Regions from separate parts of the Mesorhizobium sp. M1338 genome, predicted to be linked through region 2. Evidence: predicted binding sites of a transcription regulator. Region 2 holds the regulator's gene; each other region holds the start of a gene.

Region 1 (6,070 bases), on a different contig from region 2:
GAAGGTGCGGATTCGCTCGGCCTCGGCTATTGGCAGAAGATGTATTTCATCATCATGCCGCAGGCACTGAAATTGGTGATCCCCGGCATCGTCAACACCTTTATCGGCATGTTCAAGGACACCAGCCTGGTCATCATCATCTCGATGTTCGACCTTCTCGGCATTGTGAAGCAGAACTTCTCCGACCCAAACTGGGCAACGGCGCAGACGGCCAGGTCTGGCCTGATCTTCGCGGCCTTCGTCTTCTGGCTGTTCTGCTTCGGCATGTCGCGCTATTCAATGTTCACCGAACGTCGGCTCGACACCGGCCACAAACGCTAAACAAAAGAACAAGGGGACCCTGTCATGGCCACCGAAAATGCCGTTAGCGCGGAAGAGATCAAGGTCAACGCCGCCAAGATGCAGATTTCCACCACCGATGTCGCCATCGACATCATCGCCATGCACAAATGGTATGGCGAATTCCATGTGCTGAAGGACATCAATCTGAAAGTGATGCGCGGCGAGCGTATCGTCATCTGCGGCCCTTCGGGCTCCGGCAAATCGACGATGATCCGCTGCATCAACCGTCTGGAAGAGCACCAGAAGGGCAAGATCATCGTCGACGGCAAGGAACTGACCAACGATCTCAAGAAGATCGACGAGGTCCGCCGCGAGGTGGGCATGGTGTTCCAGCACTTCAACCTGTTCCCGCATCTGACCATCCTCGAGAACTGCACGCTGGCGCCGATCTGGGTGCGCAAGACGCCGAAGAAGCAGGCCGAGGAAATCGCCATGCATTTCCTCAAGCGCGTCAAGATCCCGGAACAGGCCCACAAATATCCCGGCCAGCTGTCGGGCGGCCAGCAGCAGCGCGTGGCGATCGCCCGCTCGCTGTGCATGAACCCGCGCATCATGCTGTTCGATGAGCCGACTTCGGCGCTCGACCCGGAAATGATCAAGGAGGTGCTGGAGACCATGGTTGGCCTTGCCGAAGAAGGCATGACCATGCTGTGCGTCACCCACGAGATGGGCTTTGCCCGCAAGGTCGCCAACCGCGTTATCTTCATGGATCAGGGCCAGATCGTCGAGCAGAACACGCCGGCCGAGTTCTTCGACCACCCGCGCCACGAGCGCACGAAGCTGTTCCTGTCGCAGATCCTGCACTGATTGTTTTTCCACAGACGGAAGAAGCCCGGCCGAAACCTTGGCCGGGCTTTTTTCGTATGGACCGCCAGGAGGTGGGCAGATGTGTTGCGCCGGACGCGTTTGCAGGGGCCGCCATTCATGAAAAGGCTGGGACGTTTTCTAGGTCTTCTGTTGATCGTCATTGCGCTCGCTGTGACGATGGGCGCTCTCGTGCCGCGCCCGCTGTGGCGGCCGGCCGTCGCGGCAGCACCCGCCAACACGCACCGCATCCTGGTGCTGAAGAACCCGATCCACACGGACATTGCCATTCCGGTCAACGATGCCGTGCGCCAGCGTTTCCATTTCCTGGCCGACGCCGGCATACCGGCGGATGCCCCTGAGGTCCGCTACATCGTCTTCGGCTGGGGCGGCCGCGCCTTCTATCTGGAGACGCCGACATGGTCTGAGTTGAAGGCAGTGCCGGTGATGAAGGCACTGACCCTCGATGCGTCGGTCATGCATGTCGATGTCTCCGGCGACATCGACGAAGGTCATCCCGGCATTGCCGGCTTCGATATCGGCGAGGATCGGTTCGCGTCGCTGCTCGATTTCATCGGTGCGAGTTTCCAGCGGGGGCCGAAGGGTCCGATCCTTGTTTCGGACGCGGCCTATTCCAGGTTCGACGGCTTTTACGAAGCCAACGGCCATTTCAATGCACTGGTCGGCTGCAACACCTGGACGGCGGCCGCCTTGCGCACCGCCGGCCTGCGCACCGGCTGGTGGAATCCGCTGCCTGTATCGCTTGGCCTGTCGATGCGGCTGTATAATTAGCGGGGGCATTCCGCGAATTGGCAAGCGTCGCGTTCCTTCACACCCCCCTCTGTCCTGCCAACCGATTGGTGCTTTTAGCTAGCGGTCCCGGCACGTTCAGCGTCGAATGATCTTCTGCGACTGCCAGCCATAGAGCCAGTCCAAATCCGCCGCGAGCTTTTCCGGCGAGCGCATTTTCAGGAACAGATTTCGCGCGACAGCCACTGGACCCACGGCATGCCAGGCAAGGCGGTTGATAGCGCCGCGGCGAGCGACCCTGGCGACACGCGGCCGCCGCAGGTTCTCCCAGATTTGCAGGCTTCGTGCCGGATGGGCAGGGGAGTCGGCAATGATAGCGGCAAGTGTCGCCGCATCCTCGATCGCCATGGCCGCGCCTTGCGCCGCGAACGGCGTCATCGCATGTGCGGCGTCGCCGATCAGCGCGATGCCGTCCGGAGTTGTCCAGGGTCGCTTCTGGTCGACCGTATGGAGCGGCCAGGTCAGCCACGGGCCGGCCACTTCCACCAGTCTTGCAAGGCCAGGCGCGGCGCCGCGCACCGCGCCTGCGAGGATGCCGGGATCGGCATGGCCGGACCAGCCTTCGGCAATGCGCTCGCCCTTGGTGAAGGCGACGAGATTGAATGCGTCACCCTTGCTGACGGGATAGGCGACCATATGGAAGCCCGGGTGCAGGAAGGTGGTGACGCAGTCCGGAGCGCCGATCGCCGCGAAAGCCTGCCCTGCGGCACTCTGCGCGGCAATGGTCGTGCGCCAGGCCAGTTCGCCGGAAAAGCGGCTTCTTGGCGAGGCCGACCCCTTGGCCGAATCGACAAGCCCGCGAACCGATGACCAGACGCCATCGGCGCCGACCAGCAGGAACCCCTCGGCCGTGATGGTCTTGCCGTCGATCTCGGCCGTCGCGGTGATGCCATGGGTGCCGGTGGCAACGCTGTCGATGCGGGCGCCAGTGACGATCTCGATCTCGGCGATCTCGTTGGCACGCGCCATCAGTGCACTCTGCAGATCGGCCCTGTGGGCGACGAGATAGGGTGCTTGCCAGCGGGCCTCGGCGGCTTGTCCGAGCGGCACGCGTGCCAGTTCACGGAGGGTCGCGGCGTCCTTCAGCACTACGGCCTCGGGCCGCACTGCTGCCGGCAGCAGACGGTCGAGCACGCCAAGCTGGCGAAGGATGCGCGTCGCGTTGGGAGAAAGCTGGAGGCCCGCGCCGACCGCTTCCAGGCGCTGCGCCTGTTCGAACACCTGCACGGAATAGCCGCGTTTGGCGAAAGCAAGCGCTGCGGTCAACCCGGCGACACCCGCCCCGGCGATGAGGACCTGCCGGGAACGTATGTCGTTCATCGAGCTTGTCGCGAAAAAATCAGGCAGCCTGGTCGATAAAGATGCAGCCGGCCGGCAGCGTTTCCGTCGCCTTCAGCTTGGGCGAATAGCGGTAGAGCGTCGAGCAATAGGGGCAAACTTTTTCATTGTCGTCGCCCATATCGAGAAACACGTGCGGGTGATCGAATGGCGGGTTGGCGCCCGTGCACATGAATTCCTTGACGCCGATGTCGATAGCCGGGTAGCCCGCATCGTTCTGGAAATGGGGAATGGAACCGCCTGCCATCGTCGTCTCCTTAACGCAGTCTCTTCTGCATCTGGATCATAACAGGCCTCTTGGCAAGTTCGATGAAATGAAACTGTCGCAAAAGCCTGTCAGAGGATAAGTTAAGCCGGTTAACGCATGGCCCGGAAAACCGACTTCGGTTTTCGGAACGGATCATGCGTGGCCTTGGAGTGGCAGAGCGTCCTTTGCGCGTCCTGAACGACGCGCGGCACTCTGGCGGCAGACGGTGTGGAAGAGCGGGAATATGAACGAACTGAAGCCGGTGCAGAGCGAATTCACCAACGTCGAGGCGGCAAGTCCGGAAGGCGGCAATCCCGATCGTTTCGTCAATCGCGAGTTTTCCTGGCTGCAGTTCAACCGGCGCGTTCTCGAGGAATCGCTGAACCTCAATCATCCGCTGCTGGAGCGTGTCCGCTTCCTGTCGATCTCGGCAGCGAACCTCGACGAGTTCTTCATGGTGCGCGTCGCCGGCCTCGCCGGCCAGGTGCGCGAAGGCATCGTGCTGAAAAGCCCTGACGGGCGCACTCCCGAACAGCAGCTGGAACAGCTGCTGCGTGAGGTCGAGCGGCTGCAGGAAGACCAGCAGAAGAGCCTGTCAGCGCTCACCGTGCTGCTCAACAAGGAGGGCATCGAGACCATCACCCGCGACGCGCTCACCAAGGACGAGAAAATCTGGCTGGAAGACCATTTCCAGGAGCAGGTGTTTCCGGTGCTGACCCCGCTGTCGATCGACCCGGCGCACCCGTTCCCGTTCATCCCCAATCTCGGCTTCTCGATGGCGCTGCAATTGCGTCATCGCAAGAATGGGGAAGAGATGAGCGCGCTGCTGCGCCTGCCGGTGGCGCTCAAGCGCTTCATCCGTCTGCCGGACCGCAAACGCCATGTCCGCTTCATCCCGCTGGAAGAGGCGGTCGGCCTGTACATCGGCAAGCTCTTCCCTGGCTATGAGGTCAAGGGCTCAGGCACGTTCCGCATCATCCGCGACAGCGATATCGAGGTCGAGGAGGAGTCGGAAGATCTCGTGCGCCTGTTCGAGACGGCGCTGAAGCGGCGCCGCCGCGGCTCGGTCATCCGCATCGAATTCGACAGGCTGATGCCTGGCGAACTGCGCGATTTCGTCGCCGGCGAGCTTGGTGTCTCGTCGAGCCGCATCAGCGTGCTCACCGGTCCACTGGCGCTCAGCCAGATCTCCGAAATCGTCGCCGTTCCCCGCGACGATCTCAAATTCACGCCCTACAATCCGCGCTTTCCCGAACGCATTCGCGAGCATGGCGGCGACTGTTTCGCCGCCATCCGCGAGAAGGACATCGTGGTCCATCATCCCTATGAATCCTTCGATGTGGTGGTGCAGTTCCTGCGCCAGGCGATGGCCGACCCGGAAGTGGTGGCGATCAAGCAGACGCTTTACCGCACCTCCAATGACAGCCCGATCGTGCGCGCGCTGGTCGATGCGGCCGAGGCCGGCAAATCGGTCACGGCGCTGGTCGAGCTCAAGGCGCGCTTCGACGAGGAAGCCAACATCCGCTGGGCGCGCGACCTGGAGCGTGCCGGCGTGCAGGTCGTGTTCGGGTTTCTCGAACTGAAGACGCATGCGAAGATGTCGCTGGTGGTGCGGCGCGAGGACGGCAAATTGCGCAACTACGTGCACCTCGGCACCGGCAACTACCATCCGGTCACCGCGCGCATCTACACCGACCTGTCCTTCTTCACCACCGATCCGACGATTGCACGCGACGTCGCCCAGCTCTTCAATTTCATCACCGGCTATGCTGAGCCGACGGATGAAATGCGTCTGGCGATCTCGCCGTTCACACTGAGGAGCCGCATCCTGAAGCACATTGCCGATGAGATTGCCTATGCCGTGGACGGCAAGCCTGCGCGCATCTGGATGAAGATGAACGCGCTCGTCGACCCGATCGTCATCGACTCACTCTATGATGCCAGCCGCGCCGGCGTCGAGATCGACCTTGTCGTGCGCGGCATCTGCTGCCTGCGGCCCCAGGTTCCGGGCCTTTCGGAAAACATTCGTGTAAAATCGATCGTCGGGCGGTTTCTCGAGCACAGCCGCATCTATTGCTTCGGCAACGGTCACGGCCTGCCATCGGACGGGGCGATCATCTACATCTCCTCGGCGGACCTCATGCCGCGCAATCTCGACCGCCGTGTCGAGACCATGGTGCCGATCACCAATCCAACTGTGCATGAACAGATCCTCGGCCAGATCATGCTTGGCAACATCATGGACAATCAGCAAAGTTTCGACGTATTGGCTGATGGAACCTCCCGGCGCGTGGTGCTGGAGGAGGGCGAGGAACCGTTCAACGCGCAGGAATATTTCATGACCAATCCGAGCCTGTCGGGACGGGGTGACGCGCTGAAGTCGCACGCGCCCAAGCGCATCGCGCAGTTCAAGCGACGCAAGAAGAACGCCGCAGCGTCCGGCTGATGCTGTCTAATTCCCAAGGCCGGTTGCAGGACCGTCGACCGCTGTCCATCATCGACATCGGATCGAATTCGATCCGTCTGGTC
Region 2 (6,070 bases):
CTGCAACGCGCTGCGTGTAGACGGAGCGGATCGTATCGAGGAGACCGAGAAAGGCGAGCGCGAGAACCGCGATAGCAGAGAGGTAGAGAAGCGTCTCGACGCTGGAGGACAGCAGGACGCGGTCATAGACCTGCAAGAGATAGAGGGGGATCACCAATAGCAGGATGTTGATGAGGAACGAGAAAACACCGACATCTACGATGGCGCGCCTCAAGACTGCCCGCAGACCAGACTGTGCAATCATTCCCGCGCTCCCAACGGCTCATGGCCCCAACGTGAGGGCGTCGCTTAGACCGAATGGTCGGCCGCGATGTCCAAGGGGTGGTGCTGCAGGTCGTCCAGCGTATAGGCGCGGATGTAGTCGATTTTCATCTCCGCCGGCGTCGCCAGATGGTCAGGAGGCTGGCCGGCAATGCCGCCCACCGCGAGATTTGCCAATATGTACATGGGGTCGTGCATGTCGGACGGCGTTGCCGCTTGGGCGACCTTTACACCATCGTAGGTCCAGACAAGCTCATCCTTCGTCCAGAGCAGGCCATAGGTGTGGAAACCGTCGGTGTCCGCAACGTTCACCGTGGACGAAACCTTCGTGTGCGCTCCCGTCTCATTGGTATGCGCCGTCATGTAGAGCGTGTTCAGGTCCTGGCCGCGCGTTTCGACAACGTCCAGCTCCGGCGGCCACGATCCGTCTTCCGGAAGCAGCCAGAAGGCCGGCCATGCTCCGGCTGTTTCGGGCAGGTCCGCCCGCATTTCGAAATAGCCATAGGCTTGCGCGAAGGTGTCGTGCGTCGTCAGGATCCCCGAGGTGTATTCGTAATTGTTGATCAGAGGCTTGATGTCCTCCGGCGCCTGCGCCGCGGTGATGGTGAGGACGCCGTTTTCAACGCTGAACGGGTGGACGGAACTCGTCGGGCCATAATTGGCGTCGACATACCATTGCAACTCGCCATTGCTGCTCAATGTGCTGCCGTTCGGCGCTCCCCACCAGAAATTGGAATTCCAGGTGCCGTCCTGTCCGTTCCGAAGGCTCAGCGTGTTAAATTCGTCGGAGAAGGACAGCGTCATTCCGGACTTGTCTATCGGCAGCTCGAACTGGGTGGGCTGCAACTTGTCGATGGTCGTATTCTTGAACACCAGGATCTCGTCGGATCCGAGGTTCAGCATCACGTTTGATTCCACCTGAACCATCTGTGAACGGACGGCATCGAACGAAGTGAAGTCATAGCCGTTAAGGCGGACCGTATCAGTCGCACCGAAATCGAAGATAAGATCACTTCCATTTCCTTTAGAGATGGCGAAAGTGTCGGCGCCGTCTCCGCCGATCAGGACATCGTCGCCCTTGCCGCCATCCAGCGTCTGATGACCCGACCCGCCCTTGATGATGTTGTCCAACGCATTTCCGAACGCATATCGATTGGCGCCGGTAACGACGAGGTTCTCGAAATTGTCGGGGAGCTTGTAGCTCATCCATGTGTCGATCGTGTCGATTCCTGCCCCAGGATCCTCGACCACCTTATTGTTGGTGGAATAGAGGTGATAGTAGTCGTCGCCGGCGCCACCGTAGATCGTGACCTTGACGCCGGTGTCTCCCCAGAAGGAGTCGTTGCCGGAGGTGCCATGCAGTTCCGGTCCAGACCCAGTGGCCGAGAACCAATGAGTGGAAGCGCCGGTGTAGGGAAGAGGGATGCCTTTGGCGTTTACGACGGTGCTCATCAGAAATCCTTCCTCATGGTATCCGACCTGGTGAAATCATTCGATACGAGTCCCAGCGACTGCTTCCCAAGCAACGTTGCAACGGATGAAATAGTTCCAGGGAATCGTCATCCGATCCGAGATAATATTGACCATTCGGCGCACATACACTGAATAAAGAGAAGGAATCCGTCCTCCGTCAAAAATATAATTTTAATAAAATTCTATATTTATGTGAAAGTCGCGTGCTTTGACGGATATAGATAAATGCATTAGTTCAATCCTCGCTAGAAGGAGCACGATTTGGAGGGCAGAGTTTTACGGGCAAAATGGCGATTATGACCGACTAATCGCGAACCGTTCTTCCCGCGGCCAGCCGGACACAACAGCAGTTTGAGAGATCGCAGAGCAATCGAGTTGTGAAGTGACCGACCAGTTAGCCACGCACAATCAATTCCAGCATGGCTCACTCCGCTGCGGACGTTTCGCTGCGACCGGGCAACGACCGCGAAGGGTCGGTTAAAGATTTCAATCCCGCCTGCTTGAATGTCCGCCATCGCTTTTTGGATGCCAGAAGCCGCCTGTCGCCTTGGCCCAAATGCGGTCATTCGAAAACTGATGGGATGACCGCTCCTGGGCGCCACATGCTCGTTCTCCACCGATGAGACGAATGCAACATTCCACCCTTCGCGGCCGTTGGCGACCGCCTGCTGACCGAGCTTGAACCTGGGTTCCGATTTATCGGGATGGGATGGGAATTAATCTTCCCTGATCGCGTAGCCTGCACCTCGAATGGTGCGGATGACGTCGGGCATGCGGCCGTTGTTGACCGCCTTGCGCAGCCGGCCGACATGCACGTCCACCGTGCGTTCGTCGATGTAGATCGTCTCACCCCAGACATTGTCGAGCAGCTGGCTGCGCGAGAACACGCGGCCGGGATGGCGCATCATGAATTCGAGCAGGCGGAATTCGGTCGGCCCGAGCCGGATCTCGCTCTTCTTGCGATAGACCCGATGCGATTCTCGATCGAGCACGATGTCGCCGACCTTCAGCACGCTGGACAGCACTTCCGGCTTGGCACGGCGCAGCAGCGCCTTGACCCTGGCCATGAACTCCGGCGTCGAGAAAGGCTTGACCAGATAGTCGTCGGCGCCGGTCGAGAGGCCGCGCACGCGGTCGCTCTCCTCGCCGCGCGCGGTCAGCATGATGATCGGCAGCCGCTCGGTCTCGGGGCGCATTCGCAGGCGTCGGCAGAGTTCGATGCCGGAAACCGCCGGCACCATCCAGTCGAGCACCAGAAGGTCAGGCACGTTCTCCTGCAGCCGGATCTCGGCCTCGTCGCCGCGCGTCACCACCTCGACCTGATAGCCCTCGGACTCCAGATTATAACGGAGCAGCACGCCTAGCGGCTCCTCGTCCTCCACCACCATGATGCGTGGCGCGATCATCGGCTGGTCACCCCTGTCGTCATGCCGCCGGCGCGGACATTGTCGTCTCGTCCTGCTTCGGACGATTGGCCGGCAGCTGCGTGCCGGTCAAAACATAATAGGCATTTTCCGCGATGTTGGTGACGTGGTCGCCGATGCGCTCGAGATTCTTGGCGCAGAACAAAAGATGCGTGCACGCGGTGATGTTGCGCGGGTCTTCCATCATATAGGTGAGAAGTTCGCGGAACACGGAGGTGTATTTGACGTCGATGCGTTCGTCGTCGGCACGCAGTTTCGCCAGCGCGGCGGCGTCACGCGCCGCATATTCCTCGATGACGCCCTGCACCTGGATCAGCACCAGTTGTGCCATTCCATCGATCGAGTGCGAAAGGTCGCGCGGCGTAACGCTGAGGCCGACAGTGCCGACGCGCTTGGCGATGTTCTTGGCAAGGTCGCCGATGCGTTCGAGATCGCCGGCCATGCGGATCGAACCGACGACATGGCGCAGATCGTCGGCCATCGGCTGCCGCTTGGCGATCAGCGTGATGGCGCGGTCGTCGAGCTCCCGCTGGCGCGCGTCCATGATCGCGTCGTCGGAGACGACGCGCTGTGCCAAGGCGTTGTCGGAATTCAACAGCGCCTTGGTCGCACCGCCGACCATCGAGCTGGCGAGATCGCCCATGTCGCTGATGAGCTTGCTGATCTGACCGAGATCCTCGTCGAAAGAAGCGACTGTGTGTTCGCTCATGATCCTGTTCCTCGTATGCCTGAGCTCAGCCGAAGCGGCCGGTGATGTAGTCCTGCGTGCGCTTCTCGCGGGGCGACGTGAAGATCTTCTCGGTGCGGTCGAACTCGACCAGCTCGCCCAGATACATGAAGGCCGTCTGCTTCGACACGCGCGCCGCCTGCTGCATGTTGTGGGTGACGATGACGATCGTGTAGTCGGCTTGCAACTCGTCGATCAGCTCCTCGATCTTGGCGGTCGACAGCGGATCGAGCGCCGAGGCGGGCTCGTCGAGCAGGATGACTTCCGGCTTCACCGCCACGGTACGGGCGATGCAGAGCCGCTGCTGCTGGCCGCCTGAGAGGCTGAGGCCGCTGGCGTCGAGCTTGTCCTTGACCTCGGTCCAGAGTGCCGCGCGCTTCAGCGCCTGCTCGACGCGGCCGTCCATCTCGGATTTGCTCAGCTTCTCGTAGAGCCTGATGCCGAAAGCGATGTTTTCATAGATCGACATCGGAAATGGCGTCGGCTTCTGGAACACCATGCCGATCTTGGTGCGCAGCAGGTTGAGGTCCTGCGAGCGGTCAAGAACGTTCTGGCCGTCGAGCAGCACCTGACCGTCGGCCGTCTGCCTGGGATAAAGCTCATAGATGCGGTTGAAGACGCGCAGCAGCGTCGACTTCCCGCAGCCCGAAGGCCCGATGAAGGCGGTGACGCTGCGCTCCGGCAAGGACAGCGTGATGTCCTTCAGCGCCTTCGATTGGCCGTAGTAGAAGTTGAGGTTCTTGACCTCGATCTTGGCCTTGGCGGTGGCCTCGGCGGCGATCGTCATGTCTGGAGACAACATCTGGCTCATTTGTCCTCTCTGCGTCCGGTCAGGCTGCGCGCAACGATGCTGAGCGCGAGAACCGTCAATGTGATGATAAGTGCGCCGGTCCAGGCCAGTTGCTGCCATTCCTCGTAAGGGCTGAGAGCGAACTGGAAGATGGTGACAGGCAAGCTGGCCATCGGCGCGTTGAGATTGCTCGACCAGAACTGGTTGTTGAGCGCCGTGAAGAGCAGTGGTGCCGTCTCGCCGGAGATACGGGCGATCGACAGCAATATGCCGGTGACAATGCCGGAAAGCGCGGCGCGGTAGGCGACCGACTTGATGACCACCCAGCGCGGCGCGCCGATCGCGGTGCCGGCTTCGCGCAAGGCGTTCGGCACCAAATTGAGCATGTCTTCGGTGGTGCGCACCACAACCGGAATGACGAGGATGGCGAGCGCGACAGCACCGGCGATTGCCGAGAAATGCCCCATCGGCCGCACCATCAATTCGTAGACGAACAGGCCGATGATGATCGACGGCGCCGACAGCAGGATGTCGTTGATGAAGCGCACCACGGTGGTCAGCTTGGAAAAGCGACCGTATTCGGCCATGTACGTGCCGGCCAGCACACCGATTGGCGTGCCGACGATGACGGCGATGATCGTCATGACCACGCTGCCGTAAATGGCGTTGAGCAGGCCGCCGGCGTCGCCGGGAGGCGGCGTCATCTGCGTGAAGACGTCAAGGGACAGGCCGGCGGCGCCCTTGTAGACCAGCGCGCCGAGGATGAGCGCCAGCCAGGCAAGTCCGATGCCCGCCGCGGTGACGCACAGCGTCATCATCACGGCATTCTTCCTCTTGCGGCTCTGGTGAAGCGATGTGGCTGTCGACATCGGTCAGGCTCCGGTGCGGGCGTCGATGCGCATCAGCATGTAGCGGGCGATGGCAAGGATCAGGAAGGTGATGACGAACAGGATCAGGCCGAGCGCCACCAGCGAAGACGTGTAGAGGTCGCCGACGGCTTCGGTGAATTCATTGGCGATGGTCGCGGAGATCGTCGTTGCCGGCGCGAACAGCGAGGTCGAGATGCGGTGCGCGTTGCCGATGACGAAGGTCACCGCCATGGTTTCGCCCAGCGCGCGGCCAAGGCCGAGCATGACGCCGCCCATGATACCGATCCTTGTGTAGGGAATGACGACGCGGCGGGTCACTTCCCAGGTCGTGCAGCCGATGCCGTAGGCGGATTCCTTCAGCACCGGCGGCACCGTGTCGAAGACGTCCTTGGTGATCGAGGTGATGAAGGGCAGCACCATGATGGCCAGGATCAGCGACGAGGTCAGCAGGCCGATGCCATAGGGCGGACCGGCAAACAGGCTGCCGAGGCCGGGAATGCCGTGGAACACGCCGATGATGAACGGC
Region 3 (6,070 bases), on a different contig from region 2:
ATAGACCGGGGGGTTCATGTCCGATATTCCGCTGTTTTCCGAGCGCCTGAGCCGGCGCGCGTTTCTCGGTGCATCCGCCTTGGGCGCGGCCTCGATTGCGCTTTCGGCGTGCACCACGACGGACGTGGCGCCGCCGCCGGTGGCGGCACCCCCAAGCGATCCGGCTTTCGGCGATGCCGCAAGCATGTATGCGGCGCGCACCGACGAGGGCTATCAATTGCCGGCAATCCCGGTGGCCAAGCTCGATCCGAAATTCGTGCGCCAGATCGTGTCCGACCCGACCGGAGAGAAACCCGGCACGATCGTCGTCGATACGTCCGAGCACTTCCTCTATCTGGTGGGCGATGGCGGCAAGGCTATCCGCTACGGCGTCAGCCTCGGCAAGGCCGGTTTCGGATGGACCGGCAGCGCGGTGGTTCAGGCGAGGAAGAAATGGCCGGTCTGGACACCGCCGCCGGAAATGATCCAGCGCCGGCCGGAACTGGCGAAATACAAGGACGGCATGCCGCCCGGCCCGCAGAGCCCGCTTGGCGCCCGCGCGCTGTATCTCTTCCGCGACGGCAAGGACACGATGTACCGGCTGCACGGCACGTCGGAGTGGGATTCCATCGGCAAGAACGCATCGTCGGGCTGTGTGCGCTTCATGAACCAGGACATCATCGACCTCTACAGCCGGGTCAACGGCGTCGCGCCGGTCTTCGTGCGCCCCAATCTGTCGGCCGCCGGCAAGATCACCGCCGTGTCGAACAGGACTGCCGAGCCGATCGATGCCGGCGTGCCAAGGGATGCGGAGATGCTGAACTAAGCCTTCACGATCTGCTCAGGCGGACGCGCTCGGCGCGCCCGCCTGGGCAGTGGTCGTTACTTCTTGGCCAGGCCCGGCAGCGTGACCTGGTAGACCAGGAACATGGTGTCGACATCGGCGCCGTCGTCGGCCTTGTAGGGCGCGCCGACCTGGAAGCCGTCCTGGGCGAGGAAGTCGTTATCGTTGGCGACGAACAGGAAATAGTCGTCGGGCAGCTTCGGATCGAGCACGCTGGCGAGCGACATCGCCTCCCACTTCTCCGACAGGTTGTTCCTGTCGTTCGGCGCGCCGTTGTGCAGGCCGAAGCGGCCGAGCTCGGCATTGTCGTTGATGTCGATGAACGGCGTCAGCTTGGCCGGCGTCACCGATGGGTCGAGCACGCCCTTGGGCGCCAGCGGCTTGCCGGCGGCATCGAACGCGCCGCCGGCGATGTCCGTCGCGGCCGAGACGTCGACGACGAAGATCTGGCGCACCAGCGAGGTGTCGCCCTTCACGCCCTGGCCGTTGCCGCTGTCGCGCGCCAGCATCAGGAACGTCTGATCCGACAACGCCACGATCTCGCTTTGCGCGGCGATCTTGGTCTTGCCCTTGGCATCCGTGAACACCGGCAGCGGCACGACATACTCATGCGCCAGCTTGAGATGGGCGCGGTCGGATGCGTCATAGACCAGCGCCCTGGTGTTCTGGCGCGTCGCGGGCGAATCGCCGCCATCCTGCCTGGGTGCCGACTGCAGCACGGCGATCAGGAACTTGCCGTCGGGCGTCATCGCCATGCCTTCGAGGCCCTGGTTGTTCTGGCGGCCGCTATCGGGATCCTTCGGATCGGGCTCGGCGGCACCCGGGCCGGGATTGTCCGAGGCGAAGTTCGGCGCGCCGCGGCGCATCGGCACCAGCGCCGCCGGCGGCTGGGTCGCCGACAACAGATGTCCGTCGGCGGAGAAGCGGTAGATGTTGGGGCCGTATTCGTCGGAGATGAACATGGTGCCGTCGGGCAGGCGCGCGATCGCCTCGTTGTCGAGCGCCAGCTTGCCGTTGGCTTCGGGCAGGATCGGCATGTCGCCGCTTGCCGCGCGCACGCCGTTGAGCGGATCGAGGCCGGTGGCATCGGCGCCCTTGTCGTCGGTGAGAAGCATGGTCTCGATAAGCGTCGCCGTGATGCCCGTCTGCTCCTGGCCGGCGGCGGGTGCCGCACCTGGTGTGACCGGGGTAAACTCGATGCCGATCGTGTTGAGGCGCGGCCGGTAGTCGGTGGTGCCGACGACATTGTAGCCTCGGTCCGGAAGCAGCCAGAGCGAACCCTTGTAGCCGCTCGCGTCATGCGTCCAGCTGGCGGTGTCGATCGACATGCCGGAGCCCGAGCCGAACGTCTCGCCGAACTTGTCACGCAGAGCGGCCGGGATGCGGCCGACGCCGACCAGTCCCTTGTTGACGAGGCCGCCGATCGTCGCGGTGCTGTCGGCGAGCGCCGGCGTCAAGGCGGTGAACAAGGCCAGCGCGATGCCGAGCGACGCGGTTCGGTACAGGTGTTTCATGGATAGTCCTCTTTGTGACAGATGTGCCGGAGCGGCCGCGGGACGAAAAGCTGAAGAGGTGCGACAACGATGATGCAGCTAGCACCTCCCGAAGCGCGGTCTACGGCGCGAACATGATGCTTGCGTGACAGCGCATGATGCATGCCAGGTTCGTGTTCGCGCGCGCGGCACACCGCAAATCGAGGACGGCTTCGAGATGCTGCAGCTGGCGCGCGGCTTGTCGCAGGAGGAGTTTCTGGCAGGCGCCCATTGTTACACCGTCATCAACACCAACTCGCCGCGCCGACATTCCGATGGCGCAAGGCATCATCGATTTTGCACATGCGGGCCAAGTCTCGGTGATCACGCCGTTCTGCCTGGCGGGCGCCATGGCGCCGATTACCGTTGCCGGCGCGCTGACGCTGCAGCATGCCGAAGCGCTGGCCGGGCTGACGCTGGCGCAGCTCGTGCGGCCCGGTGCGCCGGTCGTCTACGGCTCCTTCTCCTCCAATGTCGACATGAAGTCGGGTGCACCGGCATTCGGCACGCGAACGGCGGAGGGTGGAGCGGCGCCGGTGTCGTGAGACAGCGCCGCTACGGGCGTTTGATTTCTTGCTCCTGCCGAATTGCGGCCACGCCGCGGAACCAGCGGCGTCCCAAGACATTCAGGGTTACGGCCGGTGCCTTGTCGCATTTGCCAGCCATTGTGGGAGGACGACATGGGATTCGACCAGTATCACGAACCGCCCGAAGAATTGACGCAGGAGGTGCGGACCTTTGCCCGCATGATCACCTCGCTGATCGAGGAGGCGGAAGCGATCAGCTGGTACGAACAGCGCATGTCGGTGGAAAAAGACGCGCAAGCGCGGGCCATCATGAAGAACGCGCAAGGCGAGGAGTTCAAGCATTTCGGCATGGATCTCGAATTCCTGCTGCGCCAGAAGGAGGACTGGCGGGCGGAACTGAAGGAAATCCTGTTCACCACCGGTGACATCGTCAAGGCCGGCGAGAAGGGCGAGGAGAAGGTGGATTGAGCGTCTTTGCCGGCCTCGCCCACGATCAATCGCTGTCGCGCGCGATCAGCTCCAGCGGCCAGACCTCGCGCATGACCCGCGGACCTTCCGGGCCGGCGAAGGCCGGCATTGACGCCAGCAGCATTTCGGCGAGCCGCTGTCCCATCGGCTCCAGCGCCGGGCGGAAGGCGGTCAGCGCCGGCGAGAAGTAGCGGCAGAGCGGTGTGTCGACGATGACGGTCACCGCCATGTCGTGACCCGGCCTGATGCCCATCTCGGCCAGCGCCTTGCAGCCACCAAGCGCCATCGCGTCATTGTTGAAGATGATGGCGGTTGGCGGGTCTTTCGAGCGCATCACCCGCGGCGTCACCTCGTAGCCGCCGGCCTCGTTGATGAAGCCGGACGCAATCAACTCGGGGTCGACCTCGATGCCGTGCCGCCGCAGGGCCTTGCGGTAGCCGGCCAGGAACAGGTAGACGAAGTTGAGATCGAGCGACGGGCGGACGGCGGCGATGCGGCGGTGGCCGCGCGCGACGAGGCGGTCGACCGCATCGGCTCCGGCTTTTTCGAAATCGAGGTCGAGGGAAGGGTAGGACTTGGCCCCGGAACGGCTGCGCCCGAGCGTGGCGAACGGAAAACCGGTCTGGGTGAGATAGTCGATGCGCTCGTCCTCGCGCCGGGTCCAGGCCAGCAGCACCGCATCGGCGCGGCGCGTCTCGACGACACGGCGCAGCCGCTCCTGCTGGTAGTCGCCGGGCGCACCCATGACCACGATCAGGTCGAGTCCGCTTTCGGCGAGCCTGGCCTGCAGCCCGATCAGGAACGGAATGAAGAACGGCTCGCCATATTGCTGGTCGCCTGGATGCGGCTGCAGCATGAAGGCGATCGAATGGGTGGCGCCTTGCCTGAGACTGCGGCCGGACTGGTTCGGCGAATAGTTGAGCGTCCTGGCTGCCTCGAGCACGCGTTGGCGCGTGTCGGCATTGACATCGGCGCGGCCGTTGAGGGCGCGCGACACCGTGCCGATCGAAATGTTCAGGTGACGGGCAAGGTCGTGAATGCTGGATGCCAAGTGACTGTTCTCCCCCTTGCTTGGCTAGCACCGGCAGCCGCCCAGGCCAAGGCGACAAGACGATTTTCGCGAGCGGCCAATTGACATTCTACGCCTTCGGGTGTGTTCTCGTAAACGTTTACGGAAAACCGTTTACGGCCTTGCCGTGAATGCCGTGACGATCGGTCTGGAGGGACCGAGAGGGAGGAGTGCTGGATGATCAATGTCGTCCTGGTCGGCTGCGGAGCGATGAGCAAAGCCTGGCTCGATGCCGTGCGGCAGATCAACGGGCTTGCCATTGTCGGCCTTGTCGACCTCGACGCCGACAGGGCGCGGGCGAGGGCGCGCGAATACGACCTCACCAATGCCGTCATCGGCAGCGACCTCGACGCCGTGCTCGGCCAGACCCGGCCTGACGCGGTCTTCGATGTGGTGGTTCCCGCCGCCCGGCGCGAAGTCGCGCTTTCCGCTTTTGCCCATCATTGCCATCTCTTGACGGAAAAACCGCTCGCCGACAGTCCGGAGAATGCGCGGGCCATCGTCGAGGCGGCCCGCCAGGCCGGGCGTGTCCATGCCGTCGTCCAGAACCGTCGCTATGTCGCCAATGTCAGGCGCATCCGGAGATTTCTGGACTCCGGCGCCATCGGCGCGCCGACCAGCATCCACGCCGACTTCTTCGTCGCGCCGCATTTCGGCGGCTTTCGCGAAGAGATGGCGCATGTGCTGCTGCTCGACATGGCGATCCACACATTCGACGCCGCCCGCTACATGGTCGCCGGCGAGCCGGCCGGCGTCTATTGCCAGGAATGGGAGCCGGCCAATTCGTGGTACCGGCAGGGATCGTCGGCCAGCGCCGTCTTCGATCTCGGTGGGGGCAAGGTCTTCACCTATGCCGGTTCCTGGTGCGCCGACGGCTTCCGCACCAGCTGGGAGGGCAGCTGGCGCATCGTCGCCGAGCGCGGCAGCCTGGTCTGGGACGGCCACGACGGGCTGAAGGCAGAAGTGGTGGTGCCGGGCCGCGACGGCCTGATTGACAAGACCCAGCCGATCGAAGTGCCACCGCTCGATCCGGCCGATCGCATCGATGGCCATCTCGGCATTATCAGGGATTTCATCCGCGCCATCGAGACCGGCACCGAGCCGGAGACGCACGGCGCTGATAACATCAAGAGCCTGGCCATGGTTTTTGGCGCGATCGAAAGCGCCGAGACCGGCCGCCGGGTGACGATCGCAGAGGACGCACAATGACGCCAAACCCGCTTCTCGACATCCGGATCGGCACCATGGTGCGGGCCAATCTCGACGACCCGGCGGCCTACATCAAGGCGATCCTGCCGCTCGGCTTCGAGAGCATCCAGCCCTTCTTCTGGCAGACGCTGGGCGGCAAGGACCTGCCGCGGCTCGCCGGCCAGATCCGTGAGGCGATCGGCGATGCCGATGTCGCGGTGTCTTCGCTCGGCGTGTTCGGCAACCCGCTGGAGAGCGGCGATGTCGACCGCGGCGTGCTCCAGGCCTGGGAAACGGTGATCGACAATGCGCATCTGTTCGGCACCTCGATGGTCAGCGGCTTCACTGGGCGCCTGCGTGGCAAGCCGCTGACCGACAGCCTGCCGCGCTTCAAGGAGGTCTGGGGGCCGCTGGCCAGGCGCGCCGCCGACAAGGGCGTGCGCATCGCCTTCGAGAATTGCGC

Evidence for each region. The regulator PhoB, encoded in region 2, activates phosphate uptake and scavenging genes when phosphate is short. The targets are predictions, from matches to a motif close to TGTCATNNANCTGTCAT.
Region 1: NKH19_RS26975 (RNA degradosome polyphosphate kinase) is a predicted target of PhoB. The motif match lies at 3,605-3,621, and genes of this name have one in related genera.
Region 3: NKH19_RS07280 (esterase-like activity of phytase family protein) is a predicted target of PhoB. The motif match lies at 2,451-2,467, and genes of this name have one in related genera.

Annotation. Positions count from the first base shown of each region.
Region 1 is NZ_JAMYLL010000045.1:35,457-41,526, forward strand. Features, by position in the region: gene NKH19_RS26950 (amino acid ABC transporter permease) at 1-321, shown strand, start outside; gene NKH19_RS26955 (amino acid ABC transporter ATP-binding protein) at 400-1,149, shown strand; gene NKH19_RS26960 (TIGR02117 family protein) at 1,267-1,938, shown strand; gene NKH19_RS26965 (FAD-dependent monooxygenase) at 2,035-3,276, opposite strand; gene NKH19_RS26970 (zinc-finger domain-containing protein) at 3,296-3,541, opposite strand; gene NKH19_RS26975 (RNA degradosome polyphosphate kinase) at 3,786-5,987, shown strand; gene ppx (exopolyphosphatase) at 5,987-6,070, shown strand, end outside.
Region 2 is NZ_JAMYLL010000003.1:32,073-38,142, forward strand. Features, by position in the region: gene NKH19_RS03945 (type I secretion system permease/ATPase) at 1-244, opposite strand, end outside; gene eglC (endo-1,3-1,4-beta-glycanase EglC) at 289-1,713, opposite strand; gene phoB (phosphate regulon transcriptional regulator PhoB) at 2,451-3,140, opposite strand; gene phoU (phosphate signaling complex protein PhoU) at 3,160-3,867, opposite strand; gene pstB (phosphate ABC transporter ATP-binding protein PstB) at 3,893-4,696, opposite strand; gene pstA (phosphate ABC transporter permease PstA) at 4,693-5,544, opposite strand; gene pstC (phosphate ABC transporter permease subunit PstC) at 5,548-6,070, opposite strand, start outside.
Region 3 is NZ_JAMYLL010000005.1:59,000-65,069, reverse strand. Features, by position in the region: gene NKH19_RS07285 (L,D-transpeptidase) at 17-805, shown strand; gene NKH19_RS07280 (esterase-like activity of phytase family protein) at 862-2,337, opposite strand; partial or broken gene NKH19_RS07275 (trimethylamine methyltransferase family protein) at 2,498-2,864, shown strand; gene NKH19_RS07270 (ferritin family protein) at 3,036-3,350, shown strand; gene NKH19_RS07265 (LacI family DNA-binding transcriptional regulator) at 3,376-4,401, opposite strand; gene NKH19_RS07260 (Gfo/Idh/MocA family protein) at 4,597-5,628, shown strand; gene NKH19_RS07255 (sugar phosphate isomerase/epimerase family protein) at 5,625-6,070, shown strand, end outside.